2 regions of the Weizmannia sp. FSL W8-1119 genome follow, and region 1 is predicted to be linked to the other one. Evidence: riboswitches for the same ligand, from Rfam matches in the RefSeq annotation. Region 1 holds a riboswitch; the other holds the start of a gene.
The links. Region 1 has a riboswitch for lysine ahead of NSQ19_RS09525 (aspartate kinase). Riboswitches for the same ligand answer to the same signal wherever they lie in the genome.
Positions count from the first base shown of each region.

Region 2: it holds a riboswitch for lysine, as region 1 does, so the genes downstream of both, NSQ19_RS01460 (amino acid permease) here and NSQ19_RS09525 (aspartate kinase) in region 1, are expected to answer to the same signal.

Region 1 is NZ_JBBOZL010000001.1:1,930,751-1,934,666, forward strand. It holds gene NSQ19_RS09525 (aspartate kinase) at 1-1,058, opposite strand, end outside; lysine riboswitch at 1,195-1,372, opposite strand; gene uvrC (excinuclease ABC subunit UvrC) at 1,475-3,247, opposite strand; gene trxA (thioredoxin) at 3,354-3,668, opposite strand.
Region 2 is NZ_JBBOZL010000001.1:281,861-285,776, reverse strand. It holds gene NSQ19_RS01470 (ABC transporter ATP-binding protein) at 1-814, opposite strand, end outside; gene NSQ19_RS01465 (helix-turn-helix domain-containing protein) at 845-1,387, opposite strand; lysine riboswitch at 1,845-2,038, shown strand; gene NSQ19_RS01460 (amino acid permease) at 2,138-3,628, shown strand.

The sequences.
Region 1 (3,916 bases):
GGGTTGGAAACCATGCCCGAGCCGATGATGGACACTTTTGCGAGGCCGGTTTCCGTTTCAAAATGGTCGATGCTGAGGGCTTCTTTCCCGGCTTCCAAAAGATCGGCCGTTTCTTTTAGATCTTTATCTTTTATCGAAAATGATAAATATGTTTTATGGTCCGCCGTCCGGTTCTGGATGATGATATCGACATCAATATGGTGTTCCGCCAGTGTCGTGAATATATCCGGCAAATTCCAGAAGCCGTTTTCCAGCCCGAAAATGGTTACCCTTGTAATGCCGTCTTCAAATGCAACGCCGCGGACAATTAAATTTTTTTCCACCGAAACTTCCTCCTCTATTAACGTGCCTTCCTCCCTTTCAAGGCTCGAACAAACGATCAGCGGCACAGCCGCATTTTTGGCAAACTCCACCGCCCTTGCATGCAGGACGCCCGCCCCGAGGCTCGCCAGTTCAAGCATCTCATCGTAGGATACAGCCTTAAGCTTCCGGGCAGTCGGAATATAGCGCGGGTCGGACGTAAACACGCCGGTTACATCCGTGTAGATCAGGCAGCGGTCGGCATGAAGCGCTGCTGCAAGCGCCACCGCCGTTGTATCCGAGCCGCCCCTGCCGAGTGTCGCAATTTCGCCTTCCGGGGTAATGCCCTGAAACCCGGCGACAACGACAATTTGCCCGGCTGCCAGACGGGATTTGATTTTTTCAGTCCGGATTTCCGTGATCCGGGCGTTTCCGTGCACAGGTTCCGTTATAATGCCGGCCTGCCAACCGGTATAAGAAACGGCATCGTAGCCGCGATCAATCAGTGCCATGGCGACAAGCGAAATCGTCACCTGTTCGCCGGTTGAAAGCAGCATATCCATTTCGCGTTTTGCAGGATACGCCGAAAGTTCATTTGCAAGCCCGACAAGCTGGTCCGTTGTTTTGCCCATCGCGGAGACAACGACGACAACATCATGGCCTTTTTCCTTTTCTTCAATAATCCGGTCGACCGTATTCCGGATCCTTTCCACATTTCCAACCGAAGTTCCCCCGAATTTCTGAACAATGATTCCCAATAACTCCGCCACCTTCTGCAGTTTATAAGTAAGATGAGGCTGTCAGATTGAAAGCAAAGCAACTTGGCGCCCATTTAAAAAAAGCAATGAGAACGGATATCTCATCGCTTTTGCATACGCGGGTACGCAGTTATTCCTGTGAGATAGCGCTCCAAGACATTCCATCCTGACAGTTCCGGACTTCTTCAGTACAGAACCAGCAAAAACGGCATTGAGGCCATTTCCACTTCGGCAAAACTTCCTTTCAGGAACGATCCCGGAAGCCCAATCTTCTCCCGTTCCTTACTCTTAAGTTTTGCGCCTCTATCATGTAACGGCTTTGCCGGACGCCGGGATAGCCGCTCCCGAAAGTCTGAAACAAAGCCTGCCATATGAAATTATCATGATTATACCATATACGGAAAAACCCTGCCAGGTTATTCTTGTAATTTTTTGATTAATGTTTCGGATACCGGGCGCGGGATGCCCGCTTCCACAAATTCTTCCAACTTCGCTTGCTTCATTTTCTTTAAGGAACCAAAGTGGCGGAGCAGTTGTTTTTTCCGTTTCGGTCCGATGCCCGGAATATCGTCAAGCGCCGATTGAAATGCGGATTTTCCGCGCAATTCCCTGTGGAACGTAATCGCAAACCGGTGCACTTCATCCTGGATGCGCTGGAGCAGGTAAAATTCCTGGCTGTTCCGCCCGAGCGGCACGACTTCCAGCGGGTTGCCGAACAAAAGCTGCGATGTATTGTGCTTCTCATCCTTTGCCAGGCCGCCGAGCGGAATCTCAAGCCCGAGCTCATTTTCGAGCACATCCCTTGCCGCGTCAATTTGCCCTTTTCCGCCGTCAATGATGATGAGGTCCGGAAGCGGCAAGTTTTCCCTCAGGGCACGGATGTAACGGCGGCGGATCACTTCGCGCATCGATTCATAATCATCCGGCCCTTCCACCGTTTTGATTTTATATTTGCGGTATTCTTTTTTTGCCGGCTTGCCGTCCACAAACACAACCATCGCCGAAACCGGGTTTGTCCCCTGGATATTCGAATTATCGAACGCTTCAATCCGGTGCGGCGTATAGATGTCGAGCTTTTCGCCTAGATTTTCAACGGCTTTGATCGTCCGTTCCTCGTCCCGTTCAATCAACGCAAATTTTTCTTTCAAAGCAATCTTTGCGTTTTTCTCGGCCATTAACACAAGTTCCCGTTTCTGGCCTTTTTTTGGCTGGAGCACTTTGATTTCCAGCAGTTGTTCTGCCAGTTCCCGGTCTGCTTTTTCCGTAATCAGCACTTCTTTCGGCTTAATATGCTCCGGTTTGGCGTAAAACTGCCCCAAATAGCTCAAAAATTCCTCCTCCGGCTCATCGTAAGACGGAAAAAGCGAGACATCCCGTTCAATCAGCTTTCCTTGGCGCATGAAAAACACCTGGACACACATCCAGCCTTTATCCACTGCGTAGCCGAAAATGTCGCGGTCCGTAAAATCCGTCATGGTAATTTTCTGTTTTTCCATCGTCATTTCAATATTGGCGATCTGGTCGCGGTATTCTTTTGCCCGCTCAAATTCAAGTTTTTCAGCAGCCTCATGCATTTTTTCTTCCAGTTCTTTTTTGATTTCCGTGTAGCCCCCGTTCAAAAAGCGAGTAATTTGGTCGGTGATCTCTTTGTATGTTTCTTCTTTCACCTCATTGACACACGGCGCAAGGCACTGGCCCAAATGGTAATAAAGGCAGACGCGGTCCGGCATATTGGTGCATTTCCGCAAAGGATACAACCGGTCCAGCAGCTTTTTTGTTTCATTGGCCGCCTGCACGTTCGGATACGGGCCAAAATATTTTCCCTTATCTTTCTTCACTTTCCGGGTGGTGATCAGACGCGGGTGGCGTTCATGGGTCAGCTTAATATACGGGTATGTTTTATCATCTTTTAGCATGATGTTGTATTTCGGGTCATGCTTTTTGATTAAGTTGATTTCAAGAATAAGGGCTTCAATATTGGAAGAAGTGACAATATACTCAAAGTCTTCGATCTCGCTGACAAGCCGCTGCGTTTTTGCGTCATGCGAACCGGAAAAGTAAGAGCGGACACGGTTTTTTAAAATTTTGGCCTTCCCGACATAAATGATGGTCCCCTGTCTGTCTTTCATTAAGTAGCAGCCGGGCTGGGCGGGCAGGAGGGCAAGTTTATTGCGGATCGTTTCGTTCAATTTTTCTTCACCTCAAAATCCTGCGTTCTGTAAAAAACCCGGACCACAGCCGGCCCGGATTTTAAAAATGCATTTGCTCACGGCTTGAAGCCGCGCGTTTATTGTATTATAAATGTTTGTTCACTAATTCTTGCAAAGCTTCTTTCGGCTGGTAACCGATCACTTTGTCGACCGGTTTGCCGTCTTTCATGAGAACAAGGGTCGGAATGCTCATGATGCCGAATTTGCTGGCCGTTTCCTGGTTCTCGTCAACGTCCACTTTGACAATTTTCACCTTGTCGCCCATTTCAGCATCGATTTCTTCAAGTACCGGTGCAATCATTTTGCACGGGCCGCACCATGTTGCCCAAAAATCCGTTAATACCAAACCTTGGCTGACTTCCTGATCGAAAGTCGCGTCGGTAGCATGTGTAATTGCCATATTGAAAGAACCCTCCTAAATCAAACTATTACTGCTTGGGATTAGTATATCATCCTTTATCATATGTTGCGAACAATTTGTCCGGTCCGTATGTGTCAAGTTTTTCTCGACAAGGTTTAAATATCGGGTATTCCAAGACACTCTTTTTGTACACTTTCGGCTACCGTGCTTTACTTGCTCGGTGTAATTTTCGGAAAAGATGTAATATTTCCGTATAAAGATGGATAACGGGGATGTTGAGGCGCGCG
Region 2 (3,916 bases), 1.6 Mb from region 1:
CGTTCGGGTTAAGGCCGCGGTCTACGCATTCAAACGCACGGCCGTTAAATTCCACAACAAAATCCTTGATCATTTTTCCCGGAAGGATATTGGACTCGCCGATAAAGTCCGCGACAAAGCGGTTGATCGGTTCATCGTAAATATCGGTCGGCGTACCGCTCTGCTGGATTTTCCCGTTATTGATGACAAAAATTTCATCGCTCATCGCAAGCGCTTCTTCCTGGTCGTGCGTGACAAAAATAAACGTAATGCCAAGGCGGCGCTGCAGTTCACGCAGTTCATACTGCATCTCTGTCCTTAGCTTCAAATCCAGCGCGGAAAGCGGTTCGTCCAGCAAAATCACTTCCGGTTCATTGACAATCGCGCGCGCAATCGCGACCCGTTGCCGCTGCCCGCCTGACATTTCGCTGATTTCCCGGTTTTCATAGCCTTCCAGGTTCACAAACTTCAAGGCTTCTTTTACTTTTTGGTCAATCACAGCCGCCTTCATTTTTTTAATGCGCAGCCCGAACGCGACGTTTTCATACACATTTAAATGCGGAAACAGCGCATAATCCTGGAAAACGGTATTGACCTGGCGCCGGTTGGCCGGAACGTCATTCACGATTTTTCCGTTGATGTAAATATTTCCTTTTGTCGGCGCAATAAATCCTGCAATCAGGCGCAAAATGGTTGTTTTCCCGCAACCCGACGGCCCGAGCAGGGTGTAGAATTTTCCGCGTTCAATTTCAAAACTGACGTCATCCAAAATAGCAGGATCATCGTCGTATTGTTTCGTGACATGGTCAAAACGAATGATGATATCGCTGTTCATTGCTGTCCTCCTCTTCTTTCCGCATGCAGCCTACAGATACGATTCCGTGGCAACGAGCACAAGCCTGGACCGGCCTTCCGCGTCATTCAGTATCTGATGCTCATCGGATGCATGATAATAAATGGCTTCTCCGGCTTTCGCACGGTACAGGCGTTTGCCAAGCCGCACCGCAATCCGGCCTTCTAATACATAGGCAAAGGTTTCCGATAAAGAAGGTTCAAAGGTTTTAAACTCCCCCTTTTCCTCAAGCGTGAGCAGGATCGGTTCCATTTCCTTTTCATTCGACTCCGGGACGAGCCACTGGATTTTATACCCGCGCTCTTCATCGAGATAATCGGTCTGGTCTTCTTCCCCGTATACCACTTTTTGTTCACGCTCTTCTTCATCAAAAAATTCTTTTGGCGTGCAGCCGAGCACTTCCAATATATTAAAAAACGTGTCAATCGAGGGGGAGCTTAAATCCCGCTCAAGCTGGGAAATGTAGCCTTTGCTTAAATCCGTGCGCTCTCCAAGTTCCTCCTGGGTGAGTCCTTTTTTCAACCTTAAGTTTTTAATCTTTTTCCCAATTTCCATCATAAGCCCTTCCCATTTGTTTAGCATTTGTAAACTCAAAGGCAAGGAAGTTCTGTTTTATTAAACTTTAAGTTTACTTTCATTTGTATTATACAAAAAAGCAGGCAGATGTAAAGGCCTTTTTGAAAAAAACACGAATCAGGCTGTCCTCCTGCCTGTTTGTACCCGCGAAAAAGCGGCAGCCCCTCCTTTCCAGCCAACGAACCATCCCAATCAGGTATTTGCACTTTTCGCACGGAAAGGCAGATGTTTGTAATAAGCCTGTACATAAAATGAACAAAATATTGCCGCGCTGTTGCCCGCTGCAAAAAGTCAATCATGCGAATTGGCACCGGGCTTGATGTAAAAACTTAAGCCCATTTGTCACCCCATTCTGCTGCCTTTTCTATTGATTTTCCCTAAAAAAATAACTATAATAATATGTAAATCAAATGGAATAAAAAATCCTCATCAAATCCGGTGAGGTAGAGGTCGCAGCTTTTATGAGTAAATCGGACGAGACACGGGTAAAGTTTAAGACTCCGGTTGAAAGGAAAAGCTGCCGAAACGTGGTGCCGGATCCCGCGGTGCCATGTTGGGGCTGTTTCCGAACAGGAACAGAACTGTCACATATGCGATTCCCCCTCGCATATGTGTTGAGCTATCTTCGGAAGGTTGATGGAGGGTATACGCTTTGATGCCGCGTCTCCACGACTGCGGCATTTTTGTTTATTCCCTGCTCCTTCCTATATAAAAAGGAGTGAATCAAGGATGGATGACTTCTATCATGGGCAAAGCACTGCAGCCGGAGCGGTTCCCGTTGCAAAAAAGGGTGAATTGACGAAGCTGAAGCGGAAATTAAAATCCCGCCACCTGACCATGATTTCCCTCGGTGGATCAATCGGAACCGGGCTTTTTCTGGCAAGCGGCGGGGCAATCCACAGCGCGGGGCCTGGCGGTGCGCTTCTCGCTTATGCATTAATCGGCGTCATGGTGTACTTTTTAATGACAAGCCTTGCAGAAATGGCCGCCTACATGCCGGTTGCAGGCACCTTCAGCACGTACGCAACAAAATTTGTTGATCCGGCACTTGGATTTGCGCTTGGCTGGAACTATTGGTACAACTGGGCGATCACGATCGCAGCCGAATTATCAGCAGCAACCATTATCATGAAATTCTGGTTCCCGCACATGCCTTCGATCGTGTGGAGTGCGGCTTGCCTTCTCATCATGTTCTTATTAAATTATTTATCTGTAAAAGGGTTCGGGGAAGCTGAATACTGGTTTGCAATCATTAAAGTCGTAACCGTCATTGCCTTTATCATTGTCGGCGCACTGATGATTTTCGGGATTATGGGCGGAAAAACAATCGGCTTTTCTAACTTTACGATTGCAGACGGCCCAGTCCACGGCGGATTCCTGGCCGTGCTCGGGGTTTTTATGGCAGCCGGGTTTTCATTCCAGGGAACAGAACTGCTCGGGGTTGCGGCCGGTGAAAGCGAAGATCCGGAAAAGACCATTCCGCGTGCTGTGAAATCTGTATTTTGGAGAATCTTGCTTTTCTATATTCTGGCGATTTTTGTCATCGGCCTGTTGATTCCGTTCACGGATTCGAGATTAACCGCCGATGACATTACGATGAGCCCGTTCACAATTGTATTTCAGCGTGCCGGCATTGCTTTTTCGGCTTCTGTCATGAATGCGATTATTTTAACGGCTGTTCTTTCTGCCGGCAACTCGGGCATGTACGCGTCAACGCGGATGCTCTGGGAACTTGCGTGCGACGGCAAAGCGCCGAAATTCCTCGGGAAACTGGATAAACGCGGGGTGCCGGTGAATGCACTGATTGTCACTGCGCTTGTCGGAACGGTTGCTTTCCTTGCGTCTTTCTTCGGCGACGGGGCAGTGTACAACTGGCTCCTGAACGCATCCGGCTTATCCGGCTTTATCGCCTGGCTCGGCATTGCCATCAGCCATTACCGATTCCGCCGTGCATATGTAGCACAAGGCAAAGCTTTGAGCGACCTGCCTTACCGTTCAAAATGGTTCCCATTCGGCCCGCTATTTGCGTTTGCCGTTTGTACGGTCGTCATTCTCGGGCAAAACTACCAGGCATTTTTGGGAGACCATATTAAGTGGGGAAGCGTATTTGTCTCGTATATCGGCCTCCCCATCTTTATTGCCGTATGGCTCATTTATAAATGTGTGAAAAAGACAAAAGTCGTTTCTTTACGGGAATGCGATTTTAACCGGGAACCATAACGGAAAAACCTGCGGTGGATGCCGCGGGTTTTTACTTTTATCAGAAACTTACTCTTTACATAAATTATATGAAATTTACCTTTATTTCTATTTATGAAAACGTTTCCCTTACCTAGGAAAAAATTCTTTTTAAATATTTTCTCAGCACAAAATCCTTTATTTCACGCGGGTTTCAGGGCTTAAACAATAGCGCACACAAATTTGCCAAAAAATTAATCTTTATTTTTTTCCCATTTTACGTTAATATTTTATCTATCGCATTTATTCCCCGAAAAAACCAGCACTTAT